2 regions of the Undibacterium sp. FW305-107 genome follow, and region 1 is predicted to be linked to the other one. Evidence: riboswitches for the same ligand, from Rfam matches in the RefSeq annotation. Region 1 holds a riboswitch; the other holds the start of a gene.

Region 1 (9,548 bases):
GTATTTGCCAGTTGAGTTCACGCACCAGCACGCGCTTGCCTACCGATAAATTCAGGTTGCGGATATCCATCAACGCCTCCGCAACTGATGCAATTGCAGCAGGAACATCGGCACACCTACCAGTGCAGTAATGACGCCAACCGGCAACTGCTGTGGTGCGACCACGGTACGGGCCACTGTATCTGCCAACACCAGGAAACAGCCGCCAGCCAGGGTCGCAGCAGGTGCCAGCAAGCGGTGATCCGGCCCCCAGGCAAAGCGGCAGATATGCGGCATGATGAGACCGACAAAACCTATACTGCCTGCATTACTGACTGCGCTGGCGGTCAGCAAGGCAGAACATAAAAACAGTAGTTGCCGCAGACGGCCAATATTGACACCCAGAGTACTGGCATTATCGGCATACATGGCTGCGACATTAATCGAACGCGCATTGCGCATGACGAACAGCAAGATGGCACCGAGTATCAACCAGGGCAGATAGCGTGACTGGGTATTCGAGAGATCACCTATCATCCAGAACACCATTCCGCGCAAACGGCTATCTGGCGCAACCGACAGCATAAGAGTGATGATGGCACCACAACCAGTAGCAACGATGACGCCGGTCAGTAACAGGATAGGCGCGCTGCCATCGGTACTACCCGCACCGCGCAGGTCGCGGTAAGCCAGGCCAAATAACAAGAGCGCAACGGTAATCGCACCGGCAAAAGCAGCCACATCTACCAGCCAGAATGCACCGAAAAACAAGATGGTCGCCAGCGCACCAACAGATGCGCCACCAGATATGCCCAACACATAAGGGTCAGCCAGCGGGTTGCGCAATAGCGCCTGCATCATGACGCCAGCAAGCGCCAGCGTGGCACCTGTAACAAACCCGGTCAGCGCACGACCCAGGCGCAAATCCAGCAAGCTGCCGGGCAAGGTGGTTGGCGGGCCGCGTAATAATTCCAGCAAGGCCTGCCAAAGCTCGGCAAAACTCAGGGATACTGAGCCGCAGGCGCAGGCAATCAATACACTGCCTAAAGCAGCAGCCAATAAAATCGGGAGAACCAGGCCAGCACGTTGAGCGACCGCCATCCTGGGGGATTGCTTGCGCTGTCGTGCAGAAAAAAAAGACGCCATCATCGGTCTGGTCCAAAGGTAAAACAGGTTTTGATGCTCAGCGCCATGGAAAATGCCATGGCCTGCACATCATGCAATCAGCTTGCGATGTGATGAGTTATCCAGCAATGCTCATCATATCGCTGTCAAGCTTACTTAAAGCCGTAGTTCACGCCAACAAATACATTGGAACCGGCGGTAGAATAATTTCTTGCCAGTTCATAGTCCTTGTTCAAGGCATTATTCCAACGTGCCAGCACAGTCGTATTTTTTGCTACTTCGTATGTCGCATACAAATTCAGCAAATTATAAGAACCCAATACTCTCGTATTGTTGGCATCATCAAAGCGGTCACCAGAGTAGATAGTTTCTACGCCAATTCTTGCATTCGAAAAGGCATATTCTGCCGCCAAAGTGCCATGCTGTTTAGCGCGGCGAGCCAGGCGTTTACCTGTCGTATCATCTTTAGGATCCTGAATATCGATGGAAGCACGCAGTGTCAGGTCAGCAAAACGAGTTGTACCGCCCACTGTCAAACCAGACAAAGTTGCCTTATTGACGTTATAGGCACAGCCGAATTGATGAGTCGCTTTTTCTATAGGGCAGACATTGGTACTGACCAGCAAATCCGTTGCCTTGTTTTGGTAATACACCGCGCTCAACTGTGTATCGCCCTGCTCAAAATACACGCCGATTTCTGCATTCTTTGCTTTTTCTGGCTTGTTGCTCGCGACGCCATAACCTGGGTAATACAACTCATTGAAAGTCGGCGCACGGAAGCTGGTGCCGTAGCTGGCATTGACACGCAGGGCGTCAGTGAAGCGGTAACCATATGCTACGCTGCCTGTGGTATTGGAGCCATATTGTGAACTGCGGTCATTGCGAATGCTGGCGCTGGCCAGATGGGCATCTTGCTTGAATACATAAGATGCTGCGAAAGAATTCGTCGTGCGCTTGCCGTTGACAGCCAAAGTGGTGGTTTCAACGTTTTCGTCACGTGTTTCAGCGATCAGTTGCAATACGTCTTTACCGATACGGATATCATTCTGGAAGCTCAGGCTGTCCTGGCGAGTATCAATCTGGCTCTTGCCGTAGGATGCGTCGGTATATCCCTTGTCAGCAGTTTTTGCATATTGCAGGGAAGCGGACCAGTAATCAGTGAACTTGCCACGGCCAAAAACGGCGATGGTTTTCAAGGTCGAGATATTACGGTCATCTTGTGCCGTGCCTGCATCAAACTGTGCATTATTGCGGCTATGTAAAACACTGGCCCCCAGTTCATAGCCTTTGCTGATTTCCCACACCAGGCGACCATTGAAGCTATCCATCTTGTAACCGTCTTTATCCGGGTTATAAGTGAATGTGCCTGCGCCCGGTTTGCTGGCAGAAAAGCCATCGCTCTCTTCGTGCGCAGCATTCAGACTAAGGCTAAGGTTACTGGCAACAGAGCCAGTAATACCTGCCTGCAACTTACGAGTGCCGTAGCTACCCAAACCAGCCGACACGGTAGGAGAGAGAACACCAGTACCCTTTTTAGTGAATATCTGTATTACACCACCCATGGCATCTGCGCCATACAGACTGGACAGCGGGCCATACACGACTTCAATACGGTCTATCTGTGACAATGGGATGGAAGACCAGGTAGCGCCACCGGTAGTGGACGAGCCTATGCGTACGCCATCAATCAACACTACGTTTTGCGCATTATTACCACCACGCATGAAGACGGAAGCTGTCGTGCCAGGACCACCGTTGCGGGCGATTTCTATGCCGCGCTGTTGCTGCAGCAGATCAACGATAGAAGCAGCACCAGATTTGGCGATGTCTTCTGCCGTGATGACGACGTTGTCAGCCAGTACGTCTTTGGCAGCTTGTGTCTGGCGGCCCGCAGTAATGATCACGCTGGAAGCAGTACCTACAGCAGCGGTTTGTGCAAAAGCAATAGTGGATGGGAATGCAGCGGCAATAGCCAGGCTGAGGGCGAGCGGTTTGAATACAGATGTCATGATAATTCAGAAAAAAATGGAGCAAGTGGCCGACGTCCCCGCAGGCTACTTTGAACAAAGCAATAAGGACACTGACGTCAGCTACAGGGCCATACAGGCAGCCTGCACTGTCAGGATTTCGCACCCCACCATACCAGGCAATGAATGCGTTTCTGTTTCACGAAACTTCCCCGTCCGTATTGCTTCACTTATTCTGGCCGGTATCCGGGCTGACAAGTATCACCATCTGACCTTCCCATGCACATAGCACAGTGGTATTGGAAAATGGCTGGCTGCGTGTGAACGACATAAGTCTTCTAAATTCGCAGCAACTTGTACACCGTTGCGGGGGCAGCACACTTTTGCAATAGCTTAGTGTTTCCCGTTTAACCGCGGATATGAATATACCCGCGAGCACCAAAACCCCGCCATTCTATAGACAGATGGGGGTAGCCGCAAGTTTGGAAGGTTTAAAAGCTGACGCAGCTCAGTTTATTAACTTATTGAAAACAAAGCAGATTTATGTCAATAAGGGCCCCGATTCAGCTCAGATGGGCAGTCTTGGAAATCCAGGCAGTCACCAGTTCAGTGTGCAATTGCGACATTTCTGAGAGTTGTATGCCTACATGATAGACCTCTCCACTGAGGATGGCATGCCTGACAGTACCTTTGCAACTGACCTTATAAATCTGGGATTCCTGAAAGATGCCAGGAATTTCTATCAGCATGGGATAACTACGTTGCGGAATCAGGTTTTCGGTTGTGTGTATGAGTACACCCTCGGCCGAGATGTTGACCAGTTTGGCAAGAACCAATTTACCGTCAGGCAATTTGACACCTGCACGCCAGGTCACGGTAATACGCGGGGATCTCCTGAGTTCTATCATTCGATGACCATGGGAAACATGGTTTTCTTGTCAGTCTTGCGTAAATACTATCTGTATTAAGTGTGAAATACCAGCACTTCCTTATATTCACCAAAGGCAAGGCTGAGGTTTTGTGCACATACCACGTTTGCCAACTCTTCAGCCACCATAGTGTCCTGCCAGGCCAGCAACATGCGCATGACGCCCGCATGGGTAACGACGATGGCTTCCGGCAAGCCAGATGCGCGCTTATCATCCAACCAGCTTATGACGCGTTGCGCCAGGTCTATGGCAGACTCTTTACCACCGGGCTGATAGCTGGCAGGGTCTGCTGCCCAGGCATCGATTTCATGTCTTGGAATGGTATCCCAGGCTTGCATTTCCCATGCACCGAAATTGAGTTCTTTCAAGCGATCATCAAACTGGGGCTGGGCGTGCAATAGTTTGGCCAGACGTGTGCAACGCTGCAAAGGACTGGAAAATACCGGTAAACCTGGCTGCAACTGACTGCATGCCTTTCGCACCAGTGCAGCACAGTCCGCTTCGTTGACATCGACATCTGTTTGCCCATAGCACAGACCTTCTGCTATCCGCGGTTTGGTGTGCCGGAGTAAATGCAGGCGCATATCAGTTCACCTGAAAAGCCAGCAAACCAAGGTAGATAGCCACTTCTGCCACTTGCTGGGTTGCCCCCAGACAATCACCGGTGAAGCCGCCTATCCTGCGCTGGAACAGCCGCGCCATGCGCCAGGTCAGCAATAACATCAGGCACAGCGACAATAACAGCGAATGCAATGGGAAGGGAAAGAAGTACATTAGTGCTGCACCCGGCAAAAGCACAGTCAGGCAGGCGACGAGAAATTCACCGGAATGCATTTCCTGCGCCAGAGGCTTGGCTTTGCCTTCATGTCGCGCATACGACATAAGCCAGATCAGGCTGCATGAAGCCAGCCTCGACAAGGGATGTGCGAGCAGCAAGGCAGGTACAGCTATCGAAACAGGCAAGCTGATGAGTAAAGCCAGCTTCAGGACGAGCATCAGTAAAATACCAATGGCACCATAGGCACCAACGCGTGAATCCTTCATGATTTCCAGCACGCGCTCTGGCGTCATGCCACCGCCAAAACCATCACAGACGTCGGCAAAACCGTCTTCATGAAAAGCGCCTGTCAACAAGATGCCTGCAATAGTAGATAGCACCACCGCCACCGCATGTGGCCACAATTGTGCAGCGGCTGCATAGACACTTGCACACACTGCCCCCACAATCCAGCCTGTTGCCGGGAAATAGCGTGAAGACTGCCGCAACCAGTCAGGCTCAAACCCTACCCAGTCGGGTACAGGAATACGGGTAAAAAACTGCAGGGCAATGAAGAATAAGCGTAGTTGATGCAAGCCAGCTCCCGCAGTGTTGGTGATTTTTTAGTCGCTACTTTTTTCGCTAACCTGTGCTGACGCAAAAGTCGCCATCTGGTTCAGGAAGTTGACCGCAGCCTGCACCATAGGATACACCAGCGCTGCCCCCGTACCCTCGCCCAGACGCAAGTCCAGTTGCAGCACAGGTTTGACCTCCAGGGCCTGCAACATGCGGGCATGGCCACTTTCATCCGACTGATGTGAAAACACACAGTAATCGAGTATGGCTGGCTGCATCCTGGCAGCGACGAGCAAGGCACTGCTGACGATGAAACCATCTATCAGCAAGACCATGCGGCGCTCTGCCGCTGCAAGCATGGCGCCGACCATGGTGGCAATTTCAAAACCACCAAAGGTAGCCAGCACATCTGCAGGCTCGTCTACATTTGCATGCAAGGTCACGGCTGCTTCAATGACAGCCTGTTTATGGCGTATGCCTTCGGCAGACAAACCTGTGCCTGCACCTACGCACTCCGCGACAGGAACCCCCGTCAGCTTGTGCATGAGGGCAGCCGCCGCAGTGGTGTTGCCTATACCCATCTCGCCAAATCCCAGCACATTGCCAGACAGGCCGACCACCAGTTCAGCACCATTTTTCATCGCGATCTGGCATTGAGCAGCAGTCATTGCCGGCTCTTTGGCAAAATTACGCGTGCCATTGGCGACTTTCATGCTCAGCAGTTTTTCACGCGGGCCAAATTCATGGTTGACGCCAGTATCCACCACATGCAGAGCGATTCCATTCTGTCTCGCAAAGACATTGATCGCGGCTCCATTGCCCAAAAAATTCTCTACCATTTGCCAGGTCACGTCCTGAGGGAAAGCAGATATGCCCTCTGCCACCACACCATGATCACCCGCAAACACGACAATGGCGGGTTCGCGCAATTCTGGTTGTGCAGTTTGCTGTATCAAACCTATCTGGGCAGCCAGGTGTTCGAGACGACCAAGACTACCCAGAGGCTTGGTCTTATTATTGATGGCGGAAGTGAGTTCTGCTTCAAGAGCAGAATTAGCGGTTGCGACTATGTTTGAATTGAGCATGTCAGGCGATCAATAATAAAAACGATCAAGCAAAATCACTACCCAGGTAGCCAGTGCGATCAGCACCGTCAGCAAGACAGCGGCACTGCCAAAGTCCTTGGCGTTTTTGGACAAGGTGTGGCGCTCAAGCGAAACGCGATCAACCACGGCTTCAATTGCTGAGTTAATCAACTCTACGATCAAGATCAGTATCAGTACAGCAATCATCATCAGTTTTTCAAAGGCTGAAACTGGTAAAAACAGGGCGATGATGGAACCGGTAACGACCAGTACCAGTTCCTGACGAAAGGCGTGTTCGTTTTTCCAGGCTGAACACAGGCCATCTATGGAATAAAGGAAGGCCGAAAATATGCGGCGCAAGCCACTTTTGCTTTTAAATTCACTGACTTCTTGTTCTTTTTCAGACATTTTTCTTCCTTAAACCACACACTTAAACAGTATTACAGATGAAGGCCAGCCAGCTAGCTTTCACTCAGCTGGCGAATTTTACAGGACTCCAAGTCAGGAACAAGCAGATTTACTTATTGCAAATCAATTTCTTGCATGCTGACAGCGCGCCGACACACCATCTTGGGGCATATTTTGTATTTTGACGACGAAGCCGTGACGTTCATTTCACATTATGGTATAACTTATATATTGCAGCGCACCAACCATAATATGAAAAACGATACGCCCGCCTCTGATAAAACTTCCATCCAGGTAATAGAACGCATGGTGTCCTTGCTGGATGCCCTGTCACGTTACCAGGACCCGGTCAGCCTGAAGGAACTGGCCATTGTCACTGGTTTACATCCCTCCACTGCTCACCGCATTCTCAACGATATGGTGCTTACCCGCTTTGTTGACCGTGCAGACACAGGATCTTATCGCCTCGGCATGCGTTTGCTGGAGTTGGGGAATATAGTAAAAAGCCGTTTGAACGTACGCGAAGCGGCGCTGGAATTCATGCGTGCCTTACATCGCCAGACCAACCAGACTATCAATCTGTCGGTACGCCAGGGCGATGAAATCGTCTACATAGACCGTGCCTTTTCTGAGCGCTCAGGCATGCAGGTGGTCCGTGCGATAGGTGGTCGTGCCCCATTGCACCTGACTTCAACCGGTAAATTGTTTTTGTCGCTGGATGAGCCCAAAGCCATACGCGCTTATGCAACACGCACCGGCCTGGCTGGTCACAATAAAAATTCGATTACTGACCTCGCCAAACTGGAAAAAGAATTGTCGGCTGTGCGTGAAAACGGTTATGCCAGGGACAATGAAGAACTGGAGCTGGGCGTGCGCTGCATGGCAGCAGGCATACATGACGACAGCGGCAAAATGATTGCAGGCTTGTCTATCTCAGCACCAGCAGACCGCTTGCAAGAAGAATGGCTGAGCAACCTGACCGACACAGCCAGACAAATTTCACTCACCCTGGGTTATACCGGCACATTCTGAATAGAAGCATTATCCAAATAAAAAACCAGTGCTTTTCACAGCACTGGTTTTTATCTGCAATTCAACTGCTTCGAGTCTTATTTGTAAGCACCGCTGCCGACAAAATAGTCGTCGATCTTTTCAAAATAGCTGGATTTGGTTTCCAAAGCTTTGGTCACAGGATTTGGCCATTGATAATCTATCCAGCCGTCATTCTTGGTTTTCAGCGCTGTCACCATGTCCTTGATAATAGGCTTACCCTCTACCTTCAAATCTATCAAATTCTTGCCTATCATCTTGGGATTGGCACCATGTGACAAGTTGACGCCATTCATGTCATATACAAACAAGTACAGGTCACGGTCGTGAAAATCTTTGTTGGATGCATCATTGAAGTCTGCAAAAGCTTTTTCCTTGCCATTTTTCTTGATATGGGCAATTCCTTTTTTTACCATGGCTTGCGCTTGCGCAGTGGTGCCGCGCTCATCACTGGCCATCACAGACCCGGCCATAAAGAAACCCATTACTGCCAGCAGAAACAGTTTGCTTATCAATTTCATGACTCATCTCCTTGTTTTATAGAGCCGTTTATATCGGCGCGTGGTAATTATTGCTTTGCAGAACCAATCATTCATGACTTGCGCTATCCAGTCCAGTAATAGTCACTGTGCGGCGCAATAAATTTGCCTTTCTTTGCAATCAGTGCCACTACAGCATAGTGCAATACGGCTATTTATAGCTAAGCAAATTTACAACACCTTCCACATCGTCCAGGCGGCGCACCAGTTTTTCCAGTTCTTTTGCCTGACCAGCTGTTTGCACGCAGCCTTTCAAGGTGACGAAGCGACGCTGCCCCTCTATCCAGATACTGGTTTCAGCAAAACGACCATCCGCTTCTATTGCACGTTTTACCCTGGGAATAATTTCCTGATCGTACAAATAGGAATTGGGCAGGCGGCATTGACCTGATTGATAGCAACTGGTGCCGCGTTCTATTCTGGAATGCGCTTCTGACCTGGCTTGCGCCTCGGTCAATAAAGGACCTTCGGGCACAGCACAATCGCTGATGAATTGGGTAACTTTGAGGAAAGGATCGTTGAAGTAGTTGCTTCGTGCTTCATCAGACATCGCTGGATTGGCGCACAGAGCAAGTACAGCCATAAGTACAAGGCGGTGTTTAGATTCTTTTAGCCACATGCAAATCCCCCCATTAGTGTGTACCTTATGCAAAACTGTCTGAACAGGCATTTGCATATTAACTAATTTTTATTGGATGTGCTTGCCACATAAAAAAAGCCAGTACTTTACACAGCACTGGCTTTCCAACTTAATTGATAAGGTACTAGATTTTTGCCCCAAAGCGATCAAACCGTGGCGAATAATATTGATCCCCATTCAGTGAGTACATCAGGCGTTTTACCTGTCCGGTGATCAACTCACGTTTGACCAGGCCGATGTAGCGGGAGTCCTGGCTATTGTCGCGGTTATCTCCCAGCATCATATATTCACCTTCCGGGACTTTGACGGGAGCGAAAGAGCGCAGTGCTTCGCGCTCTGGCATGACGATCATGTCATGTTGCAGGCTGCCCAGGCGTTCTTTGTAAACTAGTTGCTGGCCTTTGTATTCGCGTTTTGGTGTCAGATGGTCGTCACTACGCGGCGCTATAGGCTCATAGCTGGCGGCAACACCGTTAATGAACAGCTTTTCTTC
Region 2 (9,548 bases), on a different contig from region 1:
ATGCCGACCGCCGTGTACAAAGAGTCAGGCAAGTCATCAACAGCCCCGGTGAGGCAAAACCAGACTGGCAGATCATCACAGAACTGGCCAGGCACATGGGCCATGAACAGGGCTTCACATTCGATGACCCGCAAACCATCTGGGACGAAGTGCGCAGCGTCTGGCCCGCCAGCGCCGGTCTCAGCTACCAGCGCCTGCAAAACGAAAGCCTGCAATGGCCCTGCCCCGCTAGCCCCGATGACAATCATCCCGGCACCGCCATCCTGCACCAGCAAGGCTTTGGTGTCGGCCCCAAAGCAAGCCTGGCCTGCATCGCCTATCAGCCCACGGCAGAAGTCTGCGATGATGACTACCCCCTGCTACTGACAACCGGGCGCGAGCTATATCACTTCAATGCAGGCACCATGACTTACCGTACCCCCAACGCGCAACTCAAACCCACCGACACCCTGGACATCTCCCCCGCCGATGCAAAGTATTTGAATCTTTCAGAAGGCCAGCAAGCCCAGGTCTGCAGCCGCTATGGCACAGCCACCTTGCCAGTGCACATCACAGACAAGATGCAGGACGGCCAGTTGTTTTGCAGCTTCCACCGCGCAGACCTGAACGTCAATGCGCTGACTTCGCCTTATTGCGACAACCTGGTGCATGCGCCGGAATATAAGGTCACGGCGGTGAAGGTGAAGCGGGTGAGCGGGGAATAGATGCTGGATTTTTTTGCACATCAGCTGAACATGATGGCCGTCTTGTGCTCCAGGTTCAGGCGTGCACACTCAAACATGATTAGCCAGGTTTCAAGCTCACGGTAACAGCCCTCCTCCAGTTCGCCCAGCTCAGCGACGTTACAGCGCGCGCCACGGATGCTGGCAAAGTCTTTTATCCGAGGCATCAATGCTAAAAATAAACTTCCCTCTGATCATTTCCGAAATGTAAAACTTTTAGCCGAATTGCACGAATCAACCTGCTCAGCAGTAGCATACTTCTCTAAAATGAACTAAGCTGATCTCATCATATCTGCGTCAGAAGGAAATGCTATGTCCCGACATGCTCATGCCATCTTGATTTCAGTTCTACTTACCTTCAATACAGCCGCCTTGGCACAGACTGCCACGAAAGCTGATGCCATTGCACTCGTCGACAAAGCCGTAGCGACCATCCAGAAAAAAGGCATTACCGAAGCCTGCAAGGATTTTGCTGATCCCAAGGGAGGCTTCATTCAAGGCGATCTTTATATATTTGTCCAGGACATGAAGATGACCATGATTTGTCATGCCGTGACCCCCAAGATGAATGGTAAAGACATGGCAGAAATGAAGGATGCGAACGGGAAAGCCTTTGTGCAAGAAATGAGGGACGTTGCGCAGTCAAAGAAACCAGGATGGGTTGACTATGTCTGGGTCAATCCCACGACCAAAGCCCTGGAAAACAAAACATCCTATATCCGCCTGGCTGAAGGTCAATATACGGTGGGTGCAGGAATTTACAAACCCAAATAAGTACAGCACATACCAGAAACGACCGGGCCAGCACCAGCCAGTTGCAGCATGATTGTTTGCAGAAATGTTTGCGAGGTTTCAACACCGTAGCAATGCTGTATTGCTGAAAAGCGCAGATCACACAAGGTCGGCGAAGTACTGAAGTCAGATCCCCCGCAGCGATGCAAATGGCACTGCATAGACGTGGGTCATTGAAGCCATTGAAACAAGCCTGACCTAGCCATACCATAAAACGCTCCAGTGGGAGCAGCTTTGGCGGCGAACAGACTGTACCCGTAACACCTACGACGGATAACTCATGTAACATAATGCTCGAAGCTAAAACCACTCCTTTCAACAACGCAATCACTCTACGATGAGTGAGTAATGCAGTGCAATTCATCCAACGATTGTAATGAGTCCATTCTGGATAATGCTGAGTGTCCGATTTCAATTTATATGGAAAAATCGGTGATGACTTTACCGTTTGTGCGCATTGGAGATGCGGAATGGAAACTGAACGACACTTTGGATTTGCAACGCCGAAGTTGGTTGCTTGACAGTCCGCCATACGATCAATTAGTACACAATATTCTACTTGGACTTTCTGGCCTAGGTGTTAAACGCGAGCAATCGACGGAAAAGCCAGGTTACTACCGCGCAGTAGTTACGCTTCATGTTGACGCAGCAGCGCTAGATCAGTTTCATAGCTCAGCAAGTGGTTATCGTGCCCAATACTACGAGAATCCTGCTGTTGGAAGCAAAGCAAATCGATTTGCCTTAGATATCCTTTTGCCGCGAGTAAGACAATTGGCTGCTGACCGCAACAAACGAACTTGCCCCGCGTCATGGGTGGCGCAGTCTCTTCAAGACAGTGATGCCAAACTCTGGATACACCAAGGGCTGTGGCTCCGTCAAGCACGCAAATCAGACATGAATCTACTGATTCCCCGTTGGCTGATTGCCAGTCAACAAGACCAGGATAAAGAGCGTCGAAAACTGGCCAAGTGGTCAATGCTCATGCCTGCCAATGAGACTCGACTTGAATTAATGGGGGGCTTTTTGTCGCTTGAAGGTATTGCACTTGGAACACTCAAGCCTGATCGCGGAAATAAAATTAATGAACTTGGGTTCACCTGAATCCAATGTGTTCAAGGCGAGCCCCAAAACACGAGCCATTACACGTAGGGGGTGCCACACACCTACATGGTTCACCTTCGCAACGAATGTTTCCCACTCTGTGCATCAGGCGCCACCGCATGACTGACGTTTTTTCGCAAGAGTTGCCATACAATGATGCAGCCTACCACTGAGTTCTTGCTACTAAACAACAATCGACTTTAAGCCCCTCCTCCTTCTTGAATTTTTTTCACCAATTAACGTTTACGTTAACGTCAATTCTTGTGCTATTCTAAAAATAACAGGTGCACATCCCAATCTCTTGGGCTGTGTTAAACGGGAAAGTGGTCGTCCTGATCGCTGTCACTGCCAAGTGACGGTAGCTATCAAGACCTAAAAACGTATTTACGCTCGCGCTTAAGATAGTAAATATGTTTCAAGCCCCTGCTGCCTCCGCAACGGTAGGCAAGTGCGGTTACATCATCCACGCCACTGGTCATGCATGACTGGGAAGGCGATGTAACAAGACTTGCAAGCCCGGATACCGGCCTGTTGATCGCTGAGAAAAACATTGCGGAAGGCGGTGTTTGGGATATTGCATGGCACGCCTGATGGCGGGCGGGTGCTTGTCTTCAACATTGCTCTTACTGTTTTTCCCAAGGTCTGGTCACGTACGGAAGGTGCGTGGCGAGTGTGCGTCCACACGGCGCATGCTCATGGTCAGGATCGTTGCTGCGGCAGGTTTCTGCTTGCAGTAGTCATCCTGTTTTCAGGCATCAGTGCGGCTGTTGTTGCGGGTCAAACCCGCCGTCTGTCCGTGCGCAATCAGGAAGGTTCAGGAAAATATCATGGCTATTCTTACCCAGGCTCCCAACGTCAAGCTGCTCATCAACGGCGAATTGATAGACTCCAAATCCACGCAATGGCGCAATGTGATCAACCCGGCCACGCAACAGGTGCTGGCCCATGTTCCCTTCGCCACGCCAGAAGAGATGCAGGCCGCGGTCGATGCTGCCAAGGCTGCTTTCAAGACCTGGCGCAAGACAGCGATAGGCACACGCGCCCGTATCTTTTTGAAATACCAGCAACTGATACGTGAAAACATGGCCGAGCTGGCTGCATTGCTGACAGCCGAACAGGGCAAGACACTGGCAGATGCTGAAGGCGATATCTTCCGCGGCCTGGAAGTAGTCGAGCATGCCGCCAATATCGGCAACCTGCAAATGGGCGAAATCGCCAACAACGTTGCCAGCGGTGTCGATACCTATACCCTGAACCAGCCGCTGGGCGTCTGCGCTGGCATCACGCCTTTCAACTTCCCGGCCATGATCCCGCTGTGGATGTTCCCTATGGCGATTGCCTGCGGCAATACCTTCATCCTGAAACCGTCCGAGCAAGACCCCATGGTCACCATGCGCCTGGCTGAACTTGCCATGCAGGCTGGCGTGCCGCCTGGCGTGCTGAATGTGGTGCATGGTGGTGAAGACATCGTCAATGCGATTTGCGATCACCCTGATATCAAGGCCGTGTCCTTCGTAGGCTCCACCCGCGTAGGCACGCATGTCTATAACCGCGCGACGCTGGCGGGCAAGCGTGCGCAGTGCATGATGGGTGCCAAGAACCACGCCATCGTCCTGCCAGATGCAAATAAAGAACAAACCTTGAACAACCTCGCCGGTGCTGCCTTTGGTGCGGCTGGCCAGCGTTGCATGGCATTGTCCGTGGTGATACTGGTTGGTGAAGCCAACCAGTGGGTGCCAGACTTGCTGGACCGCGCACGCAGCCTCAAGATCAATGCCGGTGCTGAAGCCAATACCGACATAGGCCCGGTCATTTCATGCACCGCCAAAGAGCGTGTAGAAAGCCTGATCGCCCAGGGTATTGCTGAAGGTGCGACGCTGCTGCTGGATGGCCGCGCACCGCAAGTGCCAGGCTATGAGCATGGCAACTTCGTCGGCCCTACAGTCTTCACTGGCGTCAAGCCCGGCATGCGTGTGTATGAAGAAGAAATCTTTGGCCCCGTGCTGTGCATCATGCAGGCCGATACTTTGGCTGATGCTATCGCCATCATCAATGCCAATCCTAACGGCAATGGCACCGCACTGTTCACCCAGTCTGGCGCTGCGGCTCGTACCTTTGAAGAAGATATCGACGTAGGCCAGATCGGTATCAATGTGCCTATCCCTGTGCCTGTGCCGCTGTTCTCATTTACTGGCTCACGTGCATCCAAGCTCGGTGATCTGGGGCCTTATGGCAAGCAGGTCATACAGTTCTACACCCAGACCAAGACCATCACGGCACGCTGGTTTGATGACAGTGTCAGTGCTGGCAAGGTGAATACCACCATCTCGCTCAAGTAAGCGGAGGCCATCATGGACTTCGAATTGAACGAAGACCAGCGCGCCTACCAGCAATCTGCCCGCAGCTTCGCCGCCCATGAAATGACGGCGCAAGCTGCGCATTGGGATGCCACTTCCCACTTCCCGCTGGACGTCATCGCCCATGCCGGGGAGCTGGGATTTTGCGGGCTGTATGTGCCAGAAGAACTGGGCGGGCTGGGGCTGACGCGGCTGGATGCAGCCATCATTTTTGAAGAGCTGGCACGCGCCTGCCCTTCGACCACGGCTTATATCACGATACACAATATGGCGAGCTGGATGATCGCCAACTGGGGCACGCCAGAAGTGCAGCAGGAATGGGTGCCCAGGCTGGCCGCAGGCAAGAAACTGGCTTCATATTGCCTGACCGAAGCTGGCTCAGGCTCTGACGCGGCCTCACTGCGCACCAGCGCCCGTCTCGATGGCGACAGCTATATCCTCGATGGCAGCAAGGCCTTTATCTCGGGCGCAGGTGCTACCAATATGCTGGTCGTCATGGCGCGCACAGGTGGCGATGGTGCTGGCGGTATCTCGGCCTTTGCGGTTCCGGCAGATTTGCCCGGCATCAGCTATGGCAAGAAAGAAGACAAGATGGGCTGGAACAGCCAGCCCACCCGTACCGTGAATTTTGACCAGGTAAGCATACCGCGCAGCCACTTGCTGGGTGAAGAAGGCGAAGGCTTTCGCATTGCCATGCGTGGTCTGGATGGTGGCCGCATCAATATCGCCACCTGCTCTATCGGTGCGGCGCAATCGGCACTCAACAGCGCGCAAGCCTATATGAATGAGCGCATGCAGTTCCAGAAAAAACTGTCTGATTTCCAGGTGTTGCAATTCAAGCTGGCCGACATGCAAACCGAGCTGGTGGCTGCCCGCCAGATGGTACGTCTTGCCGCCAGCAAGCTCGACAGCAAGGCTGACAATGCCTCAGTGTATTGCGCCATGGCCAAGCGCCTGGCGACCGACACCGGCTTTGCCGTCTGCAATGAAGCCCTGCAAATCCACGGCGGTTACGGCTATATACGCGAATACCCGCTGGAGCGTTTCCTGCGTGATGTCAGGGTGCACCAGATACTCGAAGGCACGAATGAAATCATGCGCGTCATCGTTGCCCGTCACATGCTAAACCAACCTGCAAGCGAGGAATTTTTATGAGCAAGTATAGTAATTACACCAATCTGCAATGCGAAATCATCGGCCACACTGCCCTGGTGACCCTGGCCAATCCGCCCGCCAATACCTGGACTGCTGCGGGTTTGCAGGCATTGACGCAACTCGTCAATGACCTCAATGCCGATGCAGATATCTATAGCCTCGTCATCACAGGCTCAGGCCAGAAATTCTTTTCTGCCGGGGCAGACCTGAAGCTGTTTGCCGATGGCGACAAGGCCGTGGCACTGGACATGGCACGCCGCTTTGGTGAAGCATTTGAAACCCTGAGCCGCTTCCGCGGTGTTTCCATCGCTGCCATCAATGGCTATGCCATGGGTGGAGGCCTGGAATGCGCATTGGCCTGCGATTTGCGCATTGCCGAAACCCAGGCGCAGATGGCCTTGCCAGAAGCTGCAGTCGGCTTGCTGCCCTGCGCTGGCGGCACGCAAAATCTTGCCTGGCTGGTCGGTGAAGGCTGGGCCAAGCGTCTGATACTGTGCGGCGAACGTATCGATGCTGCCACTGCCCTGCGCATAGGCCTGGTAGAAGAAGTCGTCGCCACTGGCGGCGCACTCGAACACGCAATGGCGCTGGCCAAACAGGTAGGCAAGCAAAGCCCCAGCAGCGTCAAGGCATGCAAACAACTGATACAGGGCGCACGCCAGCAACCGATGAACACTGTGTTGCCACAAGAACGCGAAGCCTTCCTGGCTCTGTTTGATACCGCCGATCAAAAAGAAGGCGTCACTGCCTTTTTGGAAAAACGTCCGCCAGTATGGAGGAATGCATGAGCGACGCCCCTGTCCTGTTCCACACCCTGCCTGCCGCCAATGGCATGCAGTTGGGCGTAGCCACCCTGAATGCAGAAAAAACCCTGAATGCCCTGTCCAAAGAGATGGTGCAATTACTGGGCAAGCAATTGCAAGCCTGGGACGAAGACGGCAGCATCGCCATGGTGGTCTTGCAAGCCGCTGGAGAAAAAGCTTTTTGCGCAGGCGGCGACTTGCAAAACCTGTATGCCAGCATGCGCGAACATCATGCATCCGACAAAAAAGACGACTTGCTGGGCAATTCCTATGCCCTGGATTTTTTTGAACAGGAATACCGCCTCGACTATCAAATTCATACTTACCGCAAACCCATATTATGCTGGGGCCACGGCATCGTCATGGGTGGTGGCATAGGCTTGATGGCTGGTGCCAGCCACCGCGTCGTCACAGAAAAATCCCGTCTCGCCATGCCTGAGATTGCGATTGGCCTGTTCCCCGATGTAGGCGGCACCTGGTTCCTGAACCGCATGCCGGGCAAACTGGGTTTGTTCCTGGCACTGACGGGTGCGAACATCAATGCCAGCGATGCCGTATTTGTGAAGCTGGCAGACCTGCAATTGCCACACGAAAGCAAGGCAGAACTACTGGCCCGCCTGCAAGCCTGCGAATGGAGCAGGCAGGCAGACAACAATAACCTGAGCAACCACCTGCGCCTGAGCCATATCCTGCATGAGCAGCAACGCAATGCCAACGTGGCCAGCAACGCCGGGTCTTTGCGCCAGCATTTTGACCTCATCAATCAACTGTGCAGTGCTGCTGACCTGAGCACCATCATCAGCAATATCTGCCAGCTTGATATGAGCGTAGTAAACGACGATGTGTGGCTGCAAAAAGCCGTCACCAGTCTGCAAAAAGGCAGCCCGACCTCTGCCTGGCTGGCGCACGCCTTGCAAGAAAGAGGCAAGCATTTGTCGCTGGCAGAGATCTTCCGCATGGAACTGGTGGCAGCACTCGCCTGCGCGCAGGGTCATGATTTTGCGGAAGGGATACGGGCATTGATTGTGGACAAGGATCAGAAACCGCAGTGGTTGCCTGATAGCTTGAATGCATTGCAGCCGCAAGATGGTGAGCGATATTTTGCGCGCCTTTGGGACGCAGAGCAGCATCCTTTAAGGGATTTGGGTGTGATTGAAAATACTCAAAAAAGAGCTGCGTAAGTATCAAGCCGAGGTCCGTAGGTTGGGCCGGGCCTCGCTAGGCTACGCTTCATCAGCCCAACACTCAGCCTTGCAATAACGTACGTCGCTTTTCAACCGCCCAGTGTTGGGCTGATAAACCGTAGCCCAACCTACAAACCCGGCCCAACCTACGCGCCACGCAATATAAAGAACAGACTAAAACTAGGAGATAAACCATGTCAAACCCATCCAAAATCGCCTTCATCGGCCTCGGCAACATGGGCGCACCCATGGCACTTAACCTGCTCAAGGCAGGCTACCCACTCACCGTCTTCGACCTCTCCCCTGTCGCCCTGAAAACGCTGGCAGATGCCGGCGCACTGGCCGCAGGCAACGCAAAGCAAGCCATAGAAGGCGCAGACATTGTCATCAGCATGCTGCCAGCCAGCCGCCATGTAGAAAGCCTCTACCTCGGCGATGACGGCATACTCGCCCACATCGTCAATGGCGCACTGGTCATAGACTGCAGCACCATCGCCCCGCAATCTGCCAAGAAAGTCGCACAGGCCGCAGCCTCACGCGGGCTGGCAATGGTCGATGCTCCAGTCTCAGGTGGCACAGCAGGCGCAGCGGCAGGCACACTGACCTTCATCGTTGGCGGCAGTACAGACGATCTCGAACGCGCCCGCCCCGTGCTGAACGCCATGGGCAAGAATATCTTTCACGCTGGTGAACACGGTGCCGGGCAAACCGCCAAAATCTGCAATAACATGCTGCTCGGCATACTGATGGCAGGCACGGCTGAAGCACTGGCGCTGGGCGTAGCGAACGGGCTTGATCCCAAAGTCCTGTCCGACATCATGAGCAAAAGCTCAGGCCGCAACTGGGCGCTGGAACTATATAACCCATACCCCGGCGTCATGGAAAACGCCCCCGCATCACGCGGCTACACCGGTGGCTTTGGAGTAGACCTGATGCTCAAGGATCTTGGCCTGGCAACCGAGGCAGCACTAGGTACCAATTCCAGCATCCCGCTGGGTGAAGCGGTACGCAACCTGTATGGCATCCATAGCAAAGCCGGTTCGGGTGGCAAGGATTTTTCCAGCATACTTGAGTTGTTGAAGAACAAAGAGTAAAAAAAGTGATGGGGACGGGTTTCATCAGCAAGACGAACGCATGAATATTCAAGCGAAACCTGTCCCCTCGCCGGTACAAAACCCGATACAGCATTCACTCCAGTTGCAAGACCTTGAAATTATTCCGCCCTGCCTTCTTGGCAAGGTACAGGGCTTCATCCGCTTTCTTCAACATCTCGCCAGCGTTGGAGTTATGTTCTGACGAAATCGCCACACCTATGCTGGTGGTCACCATCAGGGGTTTGCCTTCTATATCAAAAGGCGTGGTCATGGCTTGCACGATCTTGCTCGCGACCATGTCAGCTTCGCTGTGCATGTTCAGGCCTTCCAGCACGATGAC

Evidence for each region. A riboswitch is a leader RNA that binds a small molecule or an ion and turns the genes downstream of it on or off. The one in region 1 is predicted to bind cobalamin.
Region 2: linked by a shared signal. The riboswitch ahead of AC3WQT_RS24310 (CoA-acylating methylmalonate-semialdehyde dehydrogenase) and the one ahead of AC3WQT_RS26725 (TonB-dependent receptor domain-containing protein) in region 1 are both predicted to bind cobalamin.

Annotation. Positions count from the first base shown of each region.
Region 1 is NZ_JBYTAV010000016.1:61,133-70,680, reverse strand. It holds gene AC3WQT_RS26735 (ABC transporter ATP-binding protein) at 1-70, opposite strand, end outside; gene AC3WQT_RS26730 (FecCD family ABC transporter permease) at 70-1,125, opposite strand; gene AC3WQT_RS26725 (TonB-dependent receptor domain-containing protein) at 1,257-3,113, opposite strand; cobalamin riboswitch at 3,292-3,529, opposite strand; gene AC3WQT_RS26720 (PilZ domain-containing protein) at 3,635-3,979, opposite strand; gene AC3WQT_RS26715 (histidine phosphatase family protein) at 4,036-4,584, opposite strand; gene AC3WQT_RS26710 (adenosylcobinamide-GDP ribazoletransferase) at 4,586-5,353, opposite strand; gene cobT (nicotinate-nucleotide--dimethylbenzimidazole phosphoribosyltransferase) at 5,381-6,418, opposite strand; gene AC3WQT_RS26700 (diacylglycerol kinase) at 6,428-6,826, opposite strand; gene AC3WQT_RS26695 (IclR family transcriptional regulator) at 7,079-7,858, shown strand; gene AC3WQT_RS26690 (cache domain-containing protein) at 7,936-8,397, opposite strand; gene AC3WQT_RS26685 (BON domain-containing protein) at 8,567-8,998, opposite strand; gene lepB (signal peptidase I) at 9,180-9,548, opposite strand, start outside.
Region 2 is NZ_JBYTAV010000012.1:93,552-103,099, reverse strand. It holds gene fdhF (formate dehydrogenase subunit alpha) at 1-704, shown strand, start outside; gene AC3WQT_RS24325 (hypothetical protein) at 725-892, opposite strand; gene AC3WQT_RS24320 (cache domain-containing protein) at 1,035-1,496, shown strand; gene AC3WQT_RS24315 (hypothetical protein) at 1,863-2,615, shown strand; cobalamin riboswitch at 2,881-3,161, shown strand; gene AC3WQT_RS24310 (CoA-acylating methylmalonate-semialdehyde dehydrogenase) at 3,443-4,954, shown strand; gene AC3WQT_RS24305 (acyl-CoA dehydrogenase family protein) at 4,967-6,127, shown strand; gene AC3WQT_RS24300 (enoyl-CoA hydratase) at 6,124-6,915, shown strand; gene AC3WQT_RS24295 (enoyl-CoA hydratase/isomerase family protein) at 6,912-8,111, shown strand; gene mmsB (3-hydroxyisobutyrate dehydrogenase) at 8,309-9,208, shown strand; gene AC3WQT_RS24285 (sensor domain-containing diguanylate cyclase) at 9,303-9,548, opposite strand, start outside.